Regions from separate parts of the Pseudoalteromonas sp. NZS71_1 genome, predicted to be linked through region 2. Evidence: predicted binding sites of a transcription regulator. Region 2 holds the regulator's gene; the other holds the start of a gene.
The links. The regulator ArgR, encoded in region 2, controls arginine synthesis, uptake and breakdown. The targets are predictions, from matches to a motif close to ANTGAATANNTATTCANT.

Region 1: the regulator ArgR is predicted to act here: its motif matches at 5,601-5,618, upstream of I6F43_RS14775 (aspartate aminotransferase family protein).

Annotation. Positions count from the first base shown of each region.
Region 1 covers NZ_JADYXM010000010.1:125,182-134,404, reverse strand. Annotated here, with positions in the region: gene speD (adenosylmethionine decarboxylase) at 1-504, opposite strand, end outside; gene I6F43_RS14795 (OsmC family protein) at 593-1,006, opposite strand; gene I6F43_RS14790 (DUF3802 family protein) at 1,093-1,440, opposite strand; gene astD (succinylglutamate-semialdehyde dehydrogenase) at 1,573-3,042, opposite strand; gene astA (arginine N-succinyltransferase) at 3,058-4,074, opposite strand; gene I6F43_RS14775 (aspartate aminotransferase family protein) at 4,160-5,365, opposite strand; gene I6F43_RS14770 (HDOD domain-containing protein) at 5,745-6,905, opposite strand; gene I6F43_RS14765 (anthranilate synthase component II) at 6,949-7,530, opposite strand; gene I6F43_RS14760 (YdcH family protein) at 8,082-8,324, shown strand; gene galE (UDP-glucose 4-epimerase GalE) at 8,769-9,223, shown strand, end outside.
Region 2 covers NZ_JADYXM010000005.1:169,984-179,206, forward strand. Annotated here, with positions in the region: gene I6F43_RS10155 (Fe(3+) ABC transporter substrate-binding protein) at 1-255, shown strand, start outside; gene I6F43_RS10160 (ABC transporter permease) at 255-1,886, shown strand; gene I6F43_RS10165 (ABC transporter ATP-binding protein) at 1,887-2,936, shown strand; gene I6F43_RS10170 (Dyp-type peroxidase) at 2,985-3,884, shown strand; gene argR (transcriptional regulator ArgR) at 3,892-4,359, opposite strand; gene mdh (malate dehydrogenase) at 4,585-5,517, shown strand; gene ispB (octaprenyl diphosphate synthase) at 5,604-6,575, opposite strand; gene rplU (50S ribosomal protein L21) at 6,998-7,309, shown strand; gene rpmA (50S ribosomal protein L27) at 7,326-7,583, shown strand; gene cgtA (Obg family GTPase CgtA) at 7,724-8,881, shown strand; gene folA (type 3 dihydrofolate reductase) at 8,955-9,223, shown strand, end outside.

The DNA.
Region 1 (9,223 bases), on a different contig from region 2:
AATTGTTACTACGTCTGATTCAAGGCTATGAATTAAGAAGTTTAACGCTTTAAGTGGCGAAATAATGCCACAAGTAGACACTTCAATATCAGCACGGAATGTACAAATACCATCATCAGGGTGAGCTTCTGGGTATGTGTGTACACAAATGTGGCTTTTATCTAGGTGCGCAACAACTGAATCAGGTAATGGGCCTGGTGCTTCGTCAGCATCGTAATTTTGCTGCTCTTCTACTGGTTCTTCTGAAACCAAAATAGTTACACTTGCGCCTTGCGGTTCATAATCTTGGCGCGCTACATTTAAAATGTTAGCACCAATAATATCAACAACTTCACCTAAAATGTCGGTTAGTCTATCTGCACTGTACTGCTCATCGATATATTCAATATATTCTTTACGTTGTTGCTCGGTCTTTGCGTAACAAATATCATAAATACTAAAGCTTAAACTTTTGGTTAAATTGTTAAAGCCATGAAGTTTAAGTTTATCGAAGGGTTTGTTCATAATAAACCAACCTATAAATTAGTGGGTTCTGCACCTGCAGAATGAAAAGTTCGCGGATTTTATACGAATTTCCCTCGTGGAAAAAGCGTTATTTTGCTTGATCTTGCACAACTTCGTGGCTATGCGTAATTTCTACTGTTTTATCAAGCATTAATGCAACTGAGCAATACTTTTCAGCAGAGAGTGAAACGGCGCGTGCAAGGTGCTTTTCAGACACATTATTGCCTTTAACAACAAAGTGTAAGTTGATTTTGGTAAACACACGTGGGGCTGTTTCGGCGCGCTCTGCACTTAGTTGTACTTGTACATCTGAAAAATCTTGTTTGGCTTTTTTTAAAATACTAACCACATCAACTGATGAACAACAGCCAACTGACATTAAAACCATTTCCATTGGGCTTGGTGCTGCACTATCGCTGCCGCCATCAAACACAACATTGTGGTTAGAATTAGAACGACCAATAAACGTATCGCCTTCAACCCATTTTACATTTGCTTGCATTGTTATATCTCAAAAAAATATTTTCTTGATTGTAAGCAAGTTAGCCGTAGTTGCAAATGAAAATGCAACGCAGGGCTATAAAATGGCTAAGATTGTTGTGTTAAAGCGCTATCAAAGAGGTTTTTTACTAAACCTGCAAATTCATCTATAAAGGCATGCTGTTCAACCGTGACAGGCTGTGAGGTGATGCTGCTGAGGACTTCTTCTAAATCGTAAACTATGCCATCAACTTCGCGTACAATTTGACTACGCTGCTCTGTGTTGAGGTTTGTGTGCTGCTCGCAAATGAGCATCACATTTTGTGCAATAACGTCTTCGATTAATTCCATTACTGTTGGGGCACCTGGTTTTATTTCGCCTGGCTTCTCAAACAATGCTAAATTTTGAGTTAGATACATGATCAAATCATCGTACCCTTGCCTATCTAAAACCATTTTTGTACCACCTTTGTATAATTAATTATTTTTGATTTAAGCAGAAAGCGCTGTTGATTGCTAGCTTTGCGCGTTAGCAATACAAAAAAAGCAGCCGAAGCTGCTTTTATAATAATTAAGTAGTATTACTACTTAATCTATTTTTAAGCCTGGGCTTAGTGTTGCTGGCATAGCTACTTTTTCAAGCTCTACTGAAGCAACTGGGTATGCACAGTAATCGGCTGCATAATACGCGCTTGCTCTGTGATTGCCCGATGCGCCAATACCACCAAATGGTGCTGCGCTTGATGCGCCAGTAATTGGGCGGTTCCAGTTAACAATACCTGCACGAATACGACGTAAGAAATGGTCGTAATCTGCTGCACTGTCACTTAATAAACCAGCCGATAAACCAAAGGTTGTATCGTTTGCTTTATCAATGGCTTGGTCAAAGTCGTCAAAGCGGAACACTTTTAAAAGTGGTCCAAAATGCTCTTCATCTGGGAAGTCACTAATATTTGTACACTCAATAATACCTGGTGTTACAAAACCGGTATTAGCTGTGTGCTCAAGTTCTACTAATACTTCACCACCAAGCTCAACAAGCTCGTTTTGCGCTTTAACCATGCCTGCAGCTGCAGCTGATGAAATCATAGAGCCCATAAATGGCTGGTCTGCATCGTCATAATTACCTACTTTAATCGCTTTAGTTGCTGTGATTAAACGCTCCAGTATCACATCGCCTTTGCTACCAGTTGGTAAAAATAGTTTACGTGCACACGTACAACGCTGGCCACTTGAGATAAACGCAGATTGAATAATATCGTGAACAACCGCTTTAGTGTCTTCAACGTCAGTAATAATAAGTGGGTTATTACCACCCATTTCTAGCGCTAAAATTTTGCCAGGTTGACCCGCAAACTGTTCATGTAAAATATGACCAGTACGCGAAGAACCCGTGAAAAACAAGCCATCAATCCCTTTGTGAGCAGCAAGGGCTTTACCCGTTTCTACTTCACCTTGTACAAGGTTAATGACACCGGCTGGTAAACCTGCTTTTTCCCACAGTTTAAGCGTAAGCTCAGCTACTTTAGGAGTAAGTTCAGACGGTTTAAACACAACCGTGTTACCTGCTAAAAGCGCTGGCACAATGTGGCCATTAGGTAAGTGACCCGGAAAGTTATACGGACCAAATACGGCTACAACACCATGTGGCTTATGACGAATCATCGCACGGCCAAGTGGCATTGCGTTTTCTACGTCGCCAGTGCGCTCTAAAAATGCTTTTTCAGAAATGGCAATTTTACCAACCATAGCACCCGCTTCTGTGCGAGTTTCCCACAGTGGCTTACCTGTTTCTTGTGCAATAGTAATAGCGAGCTCTTCGCTGTTTTCTTTTAATTGCGCTGCAAATGCTTTAATTATTTCTAAACGCTCAGTAAAACTTTTATCAGCCCATGCATAAAACGCTTCGCGCGCTGCATTTACTGCGGTGTCTACTTGCGCCGCAGTTGCCGATGAAGCCTGCCAAATAACGTCGTTATTTGCAGGGTTTACTGAATTAAATTCTGTGCCTTGGCCTTGTGACCATTGACCATTTATAAATTGTGCAGGATGAGTCATATACTTTCTCCTAAATTAAATCGTGGTTGCACTAACAATATCGCCAGTTTGCAAATGCAGTGCATCTGCTATTTCTTGCGATAAAATAAGGCTTTTTGCGCGCTCGTCAAATGTCATTGGTGCAACGGTTGCTCTAAAGTCATTAAGCTTTTCGTTAGCTAGTAACACCATGGTGTCGCCAGTCATTTCGCCAATTTCAACGTTAAAGTGATTTGCATTACGAATAGTCGCAATGTTATCTACTTTTGCTTCAACCGTTGGGCCGCCGTCAAAAATGTCTACGTAGCCATTAAACGTAAAGCCTTCGCTTTTTAATAACTCGATTGCTGGGCGAGTGTTGTCGTGTACTTTACCTATTACGGCTTGCGCATCTTTACTTAGCAAGTTTACGTAAATTGGGTATTTAGGCATTAATTCAGCAATGAAAACCTTTTGGCCAATACCTGTTAGGTAATCGGCTGTTGGAAAATCCATTGAGAAAAAGTGCTCTTCAAGCCACTGCCAAAAAGGGCTACTGCCGTTTTCGTCAGACACACCGCGCATTTCTGCGATTACTGTTTGCGCAAAACGCTCTTGATGCTGTTTTATAAACATAAAGCGCGCTTTTGAAAGTAGCTTACCGTTACAATTTTTACGATAGCCATCTTTTAAAAACAATGTGCAAAGCTCTGTAGCACCTGTGTAGTCGTTACATAGCGTTAGAATATCAACCGCTTTGTATACGTCTAATGTGCGCGAAGAGTGAATCACTTTACTTAAGTGATAATGATAAAATGCATCATCAAGCCCTACCGCAGCTTCAATTGCAGATGTTCCTACAACTTCACCGGTTTCGCTATCTTCAAGAACAAACAGGTAGCCTTCGTCACCAGGTTGTGACGTTTGTTTAGCAAAAGAGCTTACTGAATGGTCGATCTTTTTTTGCAATAGTTCTTCGTTTAATGGCAAAGACGTAAAACCATGCCCTGATTCGTGGGCAATTTTCAGTAATGCTGAATAATCATTTTGCTGGATTGGGCGAAGGATCATCATGAGTCCGCTTGCTCCCTTATAAATAACGGTAAATAGGAATTGCAGGGCAAGCAGTGCTTGCCCTTAATTGGTTGGCTTAAGTCGCTTATGCGTTTACTACGCTTGCTACTGCTTTTTCAAAGCGTGCCATACCTTCGCGAATGTCCGCTTCAGGAATTACTAAAGATGGAGTGAAACGTATTACGTCTGCACCAGCAACTAATGACATAAGGCCTTGCTCAGTCCCTGCCACTAAAAACTCTTTTGCACGACCTTTATATTGCTCGTTCACTACCGCGCCAATTAATAAACCTTGGCCACGGATTTCGCTAAATACGTTGTATTTTTCGTTAACCGCAGTAAGTAGTTCATTAAATAATGCTGCTTTAGCTTTTACGCCAGCAAGTACTTCTGGGGTATTTACTGTATCAAATGCAGCTTCTGCAACGGCACACGCTAATGGGTTACCGCCATAAGTAGAACCATGAGTACCTACTTTAAGGTGCTGTGCAATCTCAGTTGTTGTGATCATAGCGCCAATTGGGAAACCACCGCCAAGTGCTTTAGCTGAAGTTAAAATATCAGGTACTACGTTTAAGCCTTGGTATGCGTATAAATCGCCAGTACGGCCAACACCTGTTTGTACTTCATCAAAAATAAGCAGTGCGTTGTGTTTAGTACATAAATCGCGAACGCCTTGAGCAAACTCGTCAGTTGGTGAAACAATACCGCCTTCACCTTGTAGAGGTTCCATCATTACAGCACAAGTTTTGTCGCTAATAAGCGCTTCAAAAGCAGCTAGGTCATTGTAATCACAATGCACAATGTCGCCAGGCTTAGGACCAAAACCATCTGAATATGCAGCTTGGCCGCCAACAGTTACGGTAAAGAATGTACGACCGTGGAAACCTTTGTTGAACGCGATGATTTGTGATTTTTCTGCGCCAAACTTATCAAGTGCAAAACGACGCGCTAATTTAAGCGCTGCTTCGTTTGCTTCTGCGCCAGAGTTGGCAAAGTAAACTTTTTCAGCAAATGTCGCATCAACCATTTTTTTAGCTAGGCGAAGTGCCGGCTCATTGGTCATTACATTTGATAGATGCCAGATTTTTTCGCCTTGCTCTTTTAATGCGCCTACTAATGCAGGGTGGCAATGGCCAAGACAGTTAACTGCAATACCACCAGCAAAGTCGATAAACTCTCGACCTTCTTGATCCCATACGCGAGAACCTTCGCCTCGAACAGGAATTACGCTTGAAGGTGCGTAGTTAGGAACCATTACGTGATCAAATAATTCGCGATTGACTGTCATTTTATTTCCTCTTAATTGTGAGCAACACAAAACATCAAAATAGGTGTTTGGTTAATATTTGTAACCAACTTTATAGGCAAGATCAGTAACCTGATAATTGCGCAAAATTGCTTTGTGGTTCAATTTTCAGACGCACATTATTTCAGAATTACTTATATCTGTCTCGTTAAAAACTTTCATGTATCCCTTGAAAATAAAGGGCTAAAGATATTATTTCATAGATAGTGAATAACTATTTGCATAACTATTTATGCTTATTTTTAGGCAACTAACCGCATGAGCACCGAGGCGCGGACGCTTTAATCGGCAAATATGCAATATAACAATAGAGTGAGAATGAATGGTTAGTCGCAAAAAAATTAACAAAAAATTCAGATTTTTAGTCAATTTGAATAGCTAAATTGGTAAAATTACTCGATTGGAGGGTTTTTAGTTCCGTTTTAGTGAACTTAAAGTACGAAAACCAGCTTAGAGTTTCGTCAGGCTCAATAAGTTGATGCTCTTTTAAATTAAGATATTGAGAGTAGCAACGTGCCTTTAGCATTACTTGTGTTAACGGCAGTAATGTATCGCCCTTATCTACCCCATTTACTAGCTGCTGCATTACACCTTTAAACGGTAAATATTTAAAAGCCATTTTGTCTATTACTTTGGCGCTTACTTCTATCGACTTATTGCTAAGTAGAGTGGTTAAAAAGAGCGGGTCTGGCTGTAGCTCTAATAACGCGGTGTGTAAATCTTTTTGGTTTTCATTTCGGGCTAACTGCACTTTACGTTGCCATACTTTCTCAAACGTTTTTAAGTACAAGCGCACTAATGCAATTCGCCCTACATCTAAAAGCATACCAAGAGTAAATGCATGGACGTCATTCACATTATTAATTTGTGCAATTTTTTGCGCTGCAATCGCGTTTGCCATCGCGCTGTCGCGTAGCCGGCGTTTTAATAATGAAAATGGTTCGGTGCTATGTGGCATCCAATGACGGGCAGCAAATGTAGGAATCACTAGCTGTAAGTTATCAAGGCCAATATAACGAAGGGCAAGCGATGGTTTATCTACTTTCACAGACGTGTTTTTACTACGCTGATTACGATAGTAAGGTAAATTAACAAGCGTTACTAATTCTCTACCCAACCAGCCTATATCATTTACCAATGGTTCTAAGCGCCCTACTGATGCCGACTTTACAGCTAATATATCGAGTATATTGGCAATGCCATCTTCAATGCCTATAGTACTGTGAATTACACCATCTATATCTTCGAGCTGCTTATATATAGCTGTTTCAATTGTTTTGTGTAGTTGCTCACTCGCTTGAGCGCGGTACTTATGATGTGCAGTACTGCTTTGCTGGCGTTTATTCTGTGCGGCCACTTCAACCTGAAGCAAAGTGCGTTGCTTCATGGGTTCGCCGTAATCTATATCTAATGTATGAATGAAACCAATTTGCTGATGCGCAAAGCTGTGCCCAAGCAATAAGTCATGAGCCCGTTGGCTTAGTATTTTGGCAGTACGCTGTTGCGCTACAAGTTCAGTCATGACATCCATTAATAAAGTATTAAATGCTCTGTGTATTATAACATTAGAAGCGAGTTAAAAAGTTATCAAGCAGTTCTAAGCCTTGATCAGTTAGAATAGCTTCGGGGTGAAACTGCACACCTTCAATTGCTAGTTCTTTATGAAGTAACCCCATAATTTCGTCAAACTCGCCTTGCTCAGTCTGAGTCCATGCGGTTACTTCAAGTTCTTTAGGTAGAGTTTGCTCTTTAACCACTAAAGAATGATAACGACATACTGTTAACGGGTTAGCTAAGCCTTTAAACACCCCTTTATTAGTGTGAACTATGGGTGATGTTTTACCGTGCATTACTTTTTTAGCACGTATTACATCTCCTCCTAAAGCTTGCGCGATAGTTTGATGCCCCAAGCAAATCCCTAAAATAGGATATTGCCCTTTTAGTTGCTCAACAACATTTAGTGAAATACCCGCTTCATTAGGGGTACATGGCCCTGGCGATAACACGATGTGCTTCGGGTTCAACTGTTTTATTTGTGCAATGCTTAGCTCGTCATTACGTTTCACTAAAACGTCTTGATCTAAACGCTGAAAATATTGCACTAAGTTGTAAGTAAACGAATCGTAGTTATCGATCATTAACAGCATTACACAACAAACCTTATAAATTATTGACCACTTACTTCACACAAATGGTACTAAGCGCTGCATTCTACCACTATTAACTAGCCAACATAAATTAGCAAAAAGCGTTAAAAATTAACTGTTTTTGCTAAAAGTTCTTTAAAGTCTTTAGTGGGTACTGGTTCACTTAACCCGAACTCTGGTTAAGAGATTTATTAACGTATTAAATCATGGTGATATTTAAACTTATTCTCTCAAGCCAGAGATTCCTTGCACCTTGAGCAATAATATCGAGCTTTAAGCTTTTCGCGAGTAGTTAACACACCTTTTAGGCTGTATACCCCAACAATAAATTATTGACCTCTAAAGTACGTGCGTTTATTGATCGCTCTATTAAATACTTTGGTGAAATACCTTACTGAGCAAAATAAACAGATTGTTTGCGCTACATCAAATTAGCGGCTCAATGGTTGAATTATATCTATGTAAGCCCCAGTGTATTATATGAAAGGCAGTAATTCACTTATACAACTCACTTACTTGTGAGCTCATTTATATCCTATTAAGGAGCGAATATGTTAGGCGAAGACCACTCATTAACTAATGACTTTCCAGAGTACTTAAGGACCATTGCCGAGTTAAATGAAAGCGATACTGAATTTGCAAAAAAAGCAGATAAGTACGACAAGCTAGATAAAGAAATTAGAGTGTTAGAGCTCAAAGATGCGCCCATAAGCGATGAGCAAATGCATCAGCTAAAACATGAACGTACAGAATTAAAAGATTGGCTATACGAGCGCTTGCAGCAAGAGCAGTAATGCAGCTAAAAAAAGAGCTCACTGACAAGTGAGCTCTTTAGATCAACCATAAGGATTTTTTCTAAAACTTTACAAAGCCACCCACAGATTTCATAAATACAGTACTTGGGTTAATAACATCTTTGCGTTTCTAGCAAGTGCTATCGGTAGCACCGGTAAGTAAAACTGTTTTATTTATGTTGCTCTCTCCTAACTTTGTTTTCGCTATATTAGCAGCCTCCCTACCGCTGATAATTAGGTCAATAATCGAATCAGTTTATCTAATCAATTGATAAAGCTAAGTCTATGTTAGTTAAAATAAAAACATGCCACTTAAACACAAGCGAGTGTTCAATCTGAATGTTTTTTATGCTTTTATTTGAATTATCCAGCAATCATAACTATTGTTTTTAAACCACCTTAATAGTAGTATTTATCATATAAATACACTTTTCGAGAATAAACATGAAAGTTTTAGTTACTGGCGGCATGGGTTACATAGGTAGCCACACATGTATTGCATTGCATGAAGCAGGTATTACGCCTGTTATTTATGATAACTTGTCTAATGCAAGTGCGCGAGTACTTGACCAACTCGAAAAGATTACAGGTACTCGGTTTGAGTTTATATTGGGTGACATTCAAGACGAGCAACAATTTAAACTCGCCCTAAAACATACTAAAGCCGAAGCTGTTTTTCACTTTGCGGCTTTAAAAGCCGTTGGCGAATCAACTGAGCAACCACTGCGTTATTATCAAAATAATGTGTCGGGCACATTAAGCATGCTACAAAACATGCAAGATGAAGGCGTTAACCATATTATATTTAGCTCATCGGCTACTGTGTACGGCGAGCCAGACTACCTCCCTATTGACGAAAAGCACCCTATACGCGCAACTAATCCTTATGGTTGGACTAA
Region 2 (9,223 bases):
TCGGGTGCGGTTATTACCAAATATGCTAAAAACCCTGAAAATGCATTAAAGCTCATAGAATATATGACCGACAGCAAAGCACAAAACATGTATGCCTCATTAAATATGGAGTATCCAGTTAAGTCGGGTGTTGAACTATCAAGTTTGGTTGCCTCTTGGGGGAGTTTTAAAGAAGACAGCTTGCCACTTGATGAGATTAGTAAATATCGTCCGTTAGCGCTTAAGCTAATTGATGAGGTGAAGTTCGATCTTTAATGACTAATAAATTTAAGCTGTCTAAATGGCAGCTCTTTGCGTGGTCGACTGGCTTAATTCTATCGGCCCCGTTGTTTTTTCTTCTTTTTGAATCTCTACAAGGTAGCTCTGAGGTGTTTTCCCACCTGTGGGATACCGTGCTTTGGGATTACATAACCAATACCGTATTGCTTGTTTTAGGTGTTTGCGTCCTTAGCTGCGCCATAGCTTTGCCACTTGGATGGCTAACGGCTTACTGTAGTTTCCCGGGTAAAAAACAGTTTGAATGGGCACTTATGCTGCCCCTTGCTATGCCCACCTATATTATTGCCTATGTATACACTGATTTATTAGATTATGCGGGCCCGGTGCAAATAGCGCTGAGAGAATGGTTTGGTTGGCAATCGCCTAATGACTATTGGTTTTTTGATATACGTACATTACCCGGCGCCATCGTTATGATTGCCTTGGTGCTTTATCCGTATTTATTTTTGATTTTTAAAACGGCTCTTCGCGAGCAGTCATTCAAATTAGTACAAGCTAGCCAGTTAATGGGATTATCTCCTTGGCAAAGTTTCTTTAAAGTAAGCTTAGTACTCTCTCGTGGGGCTATTGTGGCGGCTCTTGCGCTTATAAGTATGGAAACCATGGCTGACTTTGCAACAGTGAGTTATTTTGCCGTAAGTACATTAACGACTGCCGTATACGATACGTGGTTTGGTTATTACTCACTTACAGCGGCAGCTAAAATATCGGGTGTGATGTTATTACTGTTATTTTTAGCATTAATGGCGGAGCGCTTTAGTCGTCGTAACCAAGCGGTATTTGAGCGCCAATCAAGTGTAAATAGTGAATCTCTCTATGTATTAAAAGGAAAGTCAGCTTGGCTCGCAACGGTATTTTGCAGCTTTATTTTACTTATCGCGTTTGTAATTCCTATTGCAGTACTTATAAATTATGCCATTACCTACTTTGATAAAGCATGGGATGTAGAGTTTTTTAGTTACGCTTGGCAAAGTTTAAAAGTGGCAGGGGTTGTGAGCCTAATAACGATTACGTTGAGTGTTTTTGTGGTTTTTTATCAGCGTGTGGCAAAGCAAGCGTATCCGCTTATTCCTGGGCGTTTAGCAAGCACAGGCTATGCGCTGCCTGGCACAGTACTCGCTATTGCGGTTTTATTACCGCTTACGTTATTAGAGAACACCATTAACACAGCGCTCGAGCCGTATAATTTAGATATTGGCTTGCTGCTTACAGGTAGCATTCTTACTATTATTATTGCTTATATTGTTAGGTTTTACGCCATTGCACACGGAGCAATTGAGTCGAGTTTTTTACGTATTAGCCCATCACTTGATATGGCAAGCCAATCAATGGGTAAAAGCCAAGGACAAACACTGCGTTTAGTGCACCTACCTTTACTGCGAAGAGGATTGCTTACTGCTGCGTTATTGGTATTTATTGAGTGCATGAAAGAACTGCCGGCTGCGCTATTGCTCAGGCCGTTTAATTTTGAAAGCTTAGCTACTCATGTATTTCAGTATGTGAGCGACGAGCAATTAGAGCTTGCTTCTATATCGGCATTATTTATTGTTATTGTTGGGTTTATTCCTTTGTATTTTATTAATCGTTCTATGGAGCAGCGTAGTTAAATGAGTAGTTTAATTTTACAAGGCGTGAGCTATCACTATAACGGCACAAAGGTTATCCACAATTTAGATTTAACAGTGGGTAAAGATGAAATTGTTTGCCTACTCGGAGCTAGTGGGTGCGGCAAAACGACCACGTTAAAAGCGATTGCAGGTTTAATTGAAGCTAAGCAAGGGTCTATTTTTATAGACGGTAAATTAGTGAGTGATGAGCAATCGTTTGTCTCGCCTGAGCACCGTAACATCGGCATGATGTTTCAAGATTATGCATTGTTTCCGCATTTAACGGTAGCAAATAATATCGCATTCGGGCTTAGTAAAATGAGTAAAGCTCAAAAGCAGCAACGCGTTGATGAAATGCTTAAGCTGGTACATTTAATTGGCTGTGCTGACAGGTTCCCGCATCAGTTATCGGGTGGTCAACAGCAGCGTGTAGCTATTGCTCGTGCATTAGCTTATAAGCCTAGTTTATTGCTACTTGATGAGCCCTTTTCAAATATCGACACACAAGTACGCTTTGAATTAATTGCCGATATACGTCGAATTATTAAGGCAACTCAAGTGTCTGCTGTGTTTGTTACACATTCAAAAGAAGAGGCGTTTGCGTTTTCAGATACACTTGCCATTATGCATCGCGGTAAAATTGAGCAACAAGGCACGCCCGAGCAGCTTTTTGCAGCTCCATGTTCAAAGGAGGTTGCAGAGTTTCTGGGTCAAGGCATATACTTGAGCGCAGAAGTATTAACAGCAACTGAATACAAAACACCATTTGGTTTAGTCGAATCTTATATTGAGAGTAAGCAAAACGTAAGCGTAGGGCTTATATATGTGCGCCCTCATCAAATAGAATTAGTGGCAGATAACCAAAGTGACAAACTCAGCAAGCGAGCTACAATCATAAGTCGTCGCTTTATTGGTTCGGCGTATGTTTATTCACTTGTTATTGATAAACAAGAAATTGAAGTTGCTGCACAATATGGCCAGTCATTTGAAAATAATGAACAGGTTATAATAAAAATAAAACCTCACACGGTGAATTTTTTCGAATCTTAATTAATTTGTTATTCGCTGTGTTTTTATCTGTAAAACTAAGGAATAACAATGGCGCAAGCGCAATCAGGGATTTGTGCTGAAGCAAACTTACACGGTTTGCACTTATTTTTTAATGTGTTTGATGGTCAAGATGAATCACTTCGCGCAAAGTTAAAACAAGTAAGCGCTATTGAAGAAGAATTTAGCGATCAATTTTCAGAATCAATGCTCTCTTGCATGGTTGCTATTGGTGCGCAATATTGGCCGCATATCCTCCCTGAATACATCCCAAGCGAATTACAGAGCTTTCCTAATATAAACCATAGCGATCATCAAATGAGCGTACAACCGTGCGATTTATTTGTGCAAATTCGCTCTGACCGTGAAGACGTTAACCATTTATTTGCGCTGCAAATTTTAAAACTATTTGCTCCCGATGTTGAGCTGGTGGAGCAAATTCGTAATTTTCGCTTTTTAGATGGTCGTGATTTTAATGGTTTTATTTATGGTGGCGACACCGCACATGGAAGAAAAAAGCGCGCTACGGCTTTAATTAGTAGCCCTGGCAATTTTGAAGATCAGGGGAGTTATATTCATGTACAACGCTATAAGCATGACTTAACTATGTGGCAGCACTTATCATTGAGCGAGCAAGAACAAATAATGGGACGTACGCGCCTTGATAACACGCTAATTACCCCTGCGATCGAAACCAGCCATGCTTCGCGAAGTGAGCTAAAAGACGAAGACGGACAACCGCTATTATTAAATCAGAGCATGCCTTATGGCGATGTGTATGAGCAGGGAATGTTATCAATTACATGCTCTTGTACGGGCACCGCATTTGAAAAAGTACTTAATAGTCGTTTAGGGGAAGGGGATTGTTACGACCACTGGCTTGATTTTACTCAAGCCGATATGGGTTCTGCTTTTTTCGCGCCTTCAGTCGGGTTTTTAAAACAAATTTAGTTTGCTATTAAACCGTATCAAATAAAATGCGAACACGTTCAAGTGTTACATCTATTTCAGATATTTTAGCAGGAGCGATAAAAATAGTATCGTCGCCTGCAATTGTTCCTAGTACGCCATCTGCTTTACCTAATGAATCTAATAAACGAGCAATAAGCTGAGCGGCGCCTGGACTGGTACGAATAATGATCATCATTTCGTTGTGCATAATGTCGATTACTAATTGGCGTAATGGGCTTTTAGCCGTAGGTACACCCATTTCAGCAGGTAAGCAGTAAACCATTTCTTGTTTGGCGTTACGTGTGCGTACAGCACCAAATTTACTTAACATGCGCGATACTTTACTTTGGCTTATATTGTCAAAGCCTTGATCTTTTAATGCATCAACTATTTCGCCTTGAGAGCCAAAATTTTCTTCTTTTAATAGTGATTTAAATGCTTTTACCAGTGCTTCTTGTTTATCTTGTGGTTGCATAGTCTTTATTCGTTTTTGTTATTTATGCCGCAAATTCTACACAAAAATGAATAATTATGCAGCAGTTGTTTAGTTAACTTGCCAGTTTGATGCGTTAAATCACAAAAGTTTACGACTATGGTCGAAAATATACTTGAAATAGACAGGATAAATTTGTTTTTAGTCGCTAATTTCATTATCTTAAGAGCCACAAATGTTTCCTACCTCAAATTACGGAGAATTCCAATGAAAGTTGCTGTATTAGGTGCTGCAGGCGGTATCGGCCAAGCGTTGTCTTTATTATTAAAAACAGGCTTACCAGCTGGCTCTGAATTATCACTTTATGATGTTGCACCAGTAGTACCAGGTGTTGCGGTTGACCTTTCTCACATCCCAACAGATGTTAAAGTAGCAGGCTTTGGCGCAGACGAATTAAACAAAGCGCTTGAAGGCTCTGACATCGTTCTTATCCCAGCGGGTATGCCACGTAAACCAGGTATGGATCGTGCTGATTTATTTAATGTAAATGCTGGTATCATCAAAACTTTAGCAGAAGGCATTGTTGCTAGCTGTCCTAAAGCGTTAGTAGGTATTATTACTAACCCAGTAAATGGCACAGTTCCAATCGTTGCTGAAGTATTCAAAAAAGCAGGTACTTACGACGCTAAACGCGTATTCGGTATTACTACGCTTGACGTTATTCGTTCAGAAGCATTTGTTGCTGAACTTAAAGGCGTAGACGTAGCAACTGTGAAAGTACCAGTAATTGGTGGTCACTCAGGCACAACTATTCTTCCTCTACTTTCTCAAGTTGAAGGTGTTTCTTTCACTGATGAAGAAGTTGCTGCACTTACTCCACGTATCCAAAATGCGGGTACTGAAGTTGTAAATGCTAAAGCAGGCGGTGGTTCAGCTACGCTATCTATGGGTGCTGCTGCAGCTCGTTTTTGTATGTCTTTAGTTAAAGGCCTACAGGGTGAAGAAGTTGTAGATTACGCTTACGTTGCTGTTGAAAATGGCGATGCAGAGTACTTTGCACATCCAGTACGTTTAGGTAAAAACGGCGTAGAAGAAATTCTTTCTTACGGCGAACTAAGCGCATTTGAAACAAAAGCAAAAAATGACATGCTTGAAACACTGAAAAAAGACATCAAAGAAGGTGTTGATTTCATGGCGTAATAGCCAAAGTAGAATAACAAAAAAGCCTGCATTTGCAGGCTTTTTTATTGCTCAGAATTAATTTCACACTGTGTAACTAGTTAAAACTAGTGGTCGCGGTCAACCGCAATACGAGCAAGGCTTATGAGTGCTTGCTTATAGTCAGACTCAGCTAAAAAGTCTAAACACGCAATAGCTTTGTCAGCTTCAAGCTCTGCTTTTTGCATTGTAAATTCAAGCGCATTAGTTTGCTTTAGTGCCGATAGAATGTCTTCTAAATGCTCCATACCATTACTGTGCTCTATTGCATCACGAATAAGCTGCGTTTGCTGCTCGCTACCATGTTGCATAGCATAAATAAGTGGAAGCGTTGGTTTGCCTTCAGCTAAATCATCACCAATGTTTTTACCCAACTGCTCAGCATCTGCATTGTAATCGAGTACATCATCTACTAGCTGAAACGCAGTACCTAAATGCATACCATATAGGTTTAGTGCATCGAGAGTAGTTTGGTCTTGCTCAGTAATAATGGCAGCAAGCCCTGTCGCTGCTTCAAACAACTTAGCTGTTTTAGAGTAAATAACCTGCATATAACTGGCTTCGGTTGTATCTGGGTCGTTGCAGTTCATTAACTGCAATACTTCACCTTCAGCAATAATGTTTGTTGCATCGGCAAGTACTTGCATAACCTGCATTTTTCCAAGGCCAACCATAAGCTGAAATGAACGAGTGTAAATAAAGTCACCAACCAATACGCTAGCAGCATTACCAAATTCAGCATTTGCTGTAGGTGTGCCACGTCGTAAGTTTGATTCATCTACAACATCATCATGCAATAGCGTTGCTGTATGAATAAACTCAACAATTGTTGCAAGTGTTATGTGATCTTTACCCTGATAACCGAGCGCTTTGGCTGCTAAAATCGCCAGCATTGGACGAACGCGTTTGCCGCCACTGCTAACTATATATAAACCAAGCTGATTAACTAACGCCACATCTGAGCGCATTTGCGCATGTATAAGTTGATTGACGTCATTCATATCGCTTTCGATTAACGCCTGGATAGCTTTTATATCCATTGATCTCCGAGCCAATTTTTATGTGTGAACGGCGCAGATTGTACAACAAAAAATGCACTAGCTCGATATTTTGTGACGATTGATTGAAAAAACACTATTAAAGTACTTAATTTAGACTGAATTAGCCAAGATAACTGATTAATTGATAATCAATATACAGTTTGTGGTGTGCTTAGATATTAAGCTGTGAGGGTCATATTTGAGTACATTAATTTATTTCGACTAAGAGTTAAAAAGCGCTTGGCAAAAGGGCTAATTAATATAAAATGGGGTAAATATTGAATTGCTCTCAAAGCAGCTACTTTTTATTCATTTTAATTACAAAATAGGCTTGCTAGTTATTTCGCGTTAGCGTAAACTTCGCGCCCTATCGAAGAATATTTTAGTTGCGCCGATTTGAGGGTGCACAGACGGAGTTAATTATGTACGCGGTTTTCCAAAGTGGTGGTAAACAGCATCGTGTGACTGAAGGTCAAACGATTCGTCTTGAAAAATTAGACGTTGAAACTGGTGCGGCAGTAGAATTTGATTCAGTACTTTTAGTTGCTGATGGTGAGAAAATCGAGATCGGTGTACCGTTCGTAAACGGTGGCAAGATAACAGCTGAGGTTGTTTCACATGGTCGCGGTGAGAAGATTAAGGTTGTTAAATTTAGACGCCGTAAGCATTCTCGTAAGCAAATGGGCCATCGTCAATGGTTCACTGAAGTTAAAATCACTAGCATTAGCGCTTAATTAGAGGTACTTAGAAATGGCACATAAAAAAGCAGCTGGTAGTACTCGTAACGGTCGCGATTCAGAAAGCAAACGCCTAGGTGTTAAGCGTTTTGGTGGCGAATCAGTTCTAGCGGGTAGCATCATTGTTCGTCAGCGTGGAACTCGTTTCCACCCTGGTACTAACGTAGGTATCGGTAAAGACCACACTATCTTCGCAAAAGCAGATGGTAAAGTTCAGTTTGAACAAAAAGGTCCTTTAAACCGTAAATACGTAACTATCGTAACTGAGTAATCAGTAAGGTAGTTAAAAACCCCGCCTTTGCGGGGTTTTTTGTTTTGTAGTCAGTCAAAATATATACCCAAGCCTGCATTTGTGTTGGCTTGGGTATATAATAGAGTTATTAAACAAGCCAATCCCTAAAGTGAGTAATCATGAAGTTTGTAGATGAAGTAGAAATTCGCGCAGAAGCTGGAGACGGTGGCAGCGGCATCGTGTCTTTCCGTCGTGAAAAATATGTTCCAGATGGTGGACCAGACGGCGGTGACGGTGGAGACGGTGGTAGTGTTTATCTACAAGCTGATGAAAACTTAAATACCCTAATTGATTATCAGTTTGAGCGCTTTCATAGAGCTGAACGTGGTACTAACGGTCGTAGCCGTAACTGTACAGGCCGAAAAGCCGATGACTTATTTGTTATGGTGCCTGTAGGCACGCGCATCATGGATGTTGATACCCAAGAGGGACTTGGCGACTTAACTCAAGATGGTCAACGAATTTTGGTTGCAAAAGGTGGTTTCCACGGCTTGGGGAATGCACGTTTTAAATCAAGTACTAACCGAGCACCTCGTCAAAAAACATTGGGCACACCCGGTGAAGTACGTAACTTAAAGTTAGAGTTACTATTATTAGCTGATGTGGGCTTGCTAGGATTACCAAATGCAGGTAAATCTACGTTTATCCGCAGTGTATCTGCAGCAAGACCAAAAGTAGCTGATTACCCATTCACGACGCTTATTCCTAATTTAGGTGTGGTACGTCCAGAAGCAAATAAATCATTTGTTATAGCCGATATTCCGGGTCTAATTGAAGGTGCATCTGATGGTGCAGGCCTAGGTATCCGCTTCTTGAAGCATTTAGAGCGTTGTCGTGTGTTATTGCACATTATTGATGTAATGCCGGTAGATGGTTCAAACCCTGTTGATAATGCATTCTCGATTATTAACGAGCTACACCAATACAGCCCTAAATTAGCTGAAAAGCCACGCTGGTTAGTGTTTAATAAAATAGATTTATTACCAGAAGATGAAGCAAAAGCGCTATGCGAAGCGATTGCAGAAGAGCTGGGCGAAACTGAAAATATTTATCACATTTCAGCAATTAATAAACTTAATACTCAACCTTTAATCCACAACATAATGACACTACTTGATAGCATGCCTAAAGAGAAGTTTGTACAAGTTGAAGATGAAGAAGTTGAATTCAAGTGGGATACCTATCATGAAAAAGCCACTAAAGGTAAAGGCAATGATGATGATTGGGACGACTGGGATGAAGATGATTACGACGTAGAAGTTGTCTACGAGCGTTAATTAAATAGAATTTATTAAAAAGGAGCTTATGCTCCTTTTTCTTTGTTTAAGAATAAAGTACTAGGTGTTTATTATGATAATTTCAATGATTGCAGCAATGGCAAATAACCGTGTAATTGGCCTAGATAATAAAATGCCATGGCATTTACCTGCGGATCTTCAGCATTTTAAAAAAGTAACTACGGGTAAACCTGTGATCATGGGTCGTAAAACTTTTGAGTCAATAGGCCGTCCTTTACCTGGGCGTCGTAATATTATTATTACTCGAAACAGCGAATATACTGCACAGGGTATTGAAGTGGTAACCACACCAGAGGCCGCACTAGAACTAGTTTTTGCTGT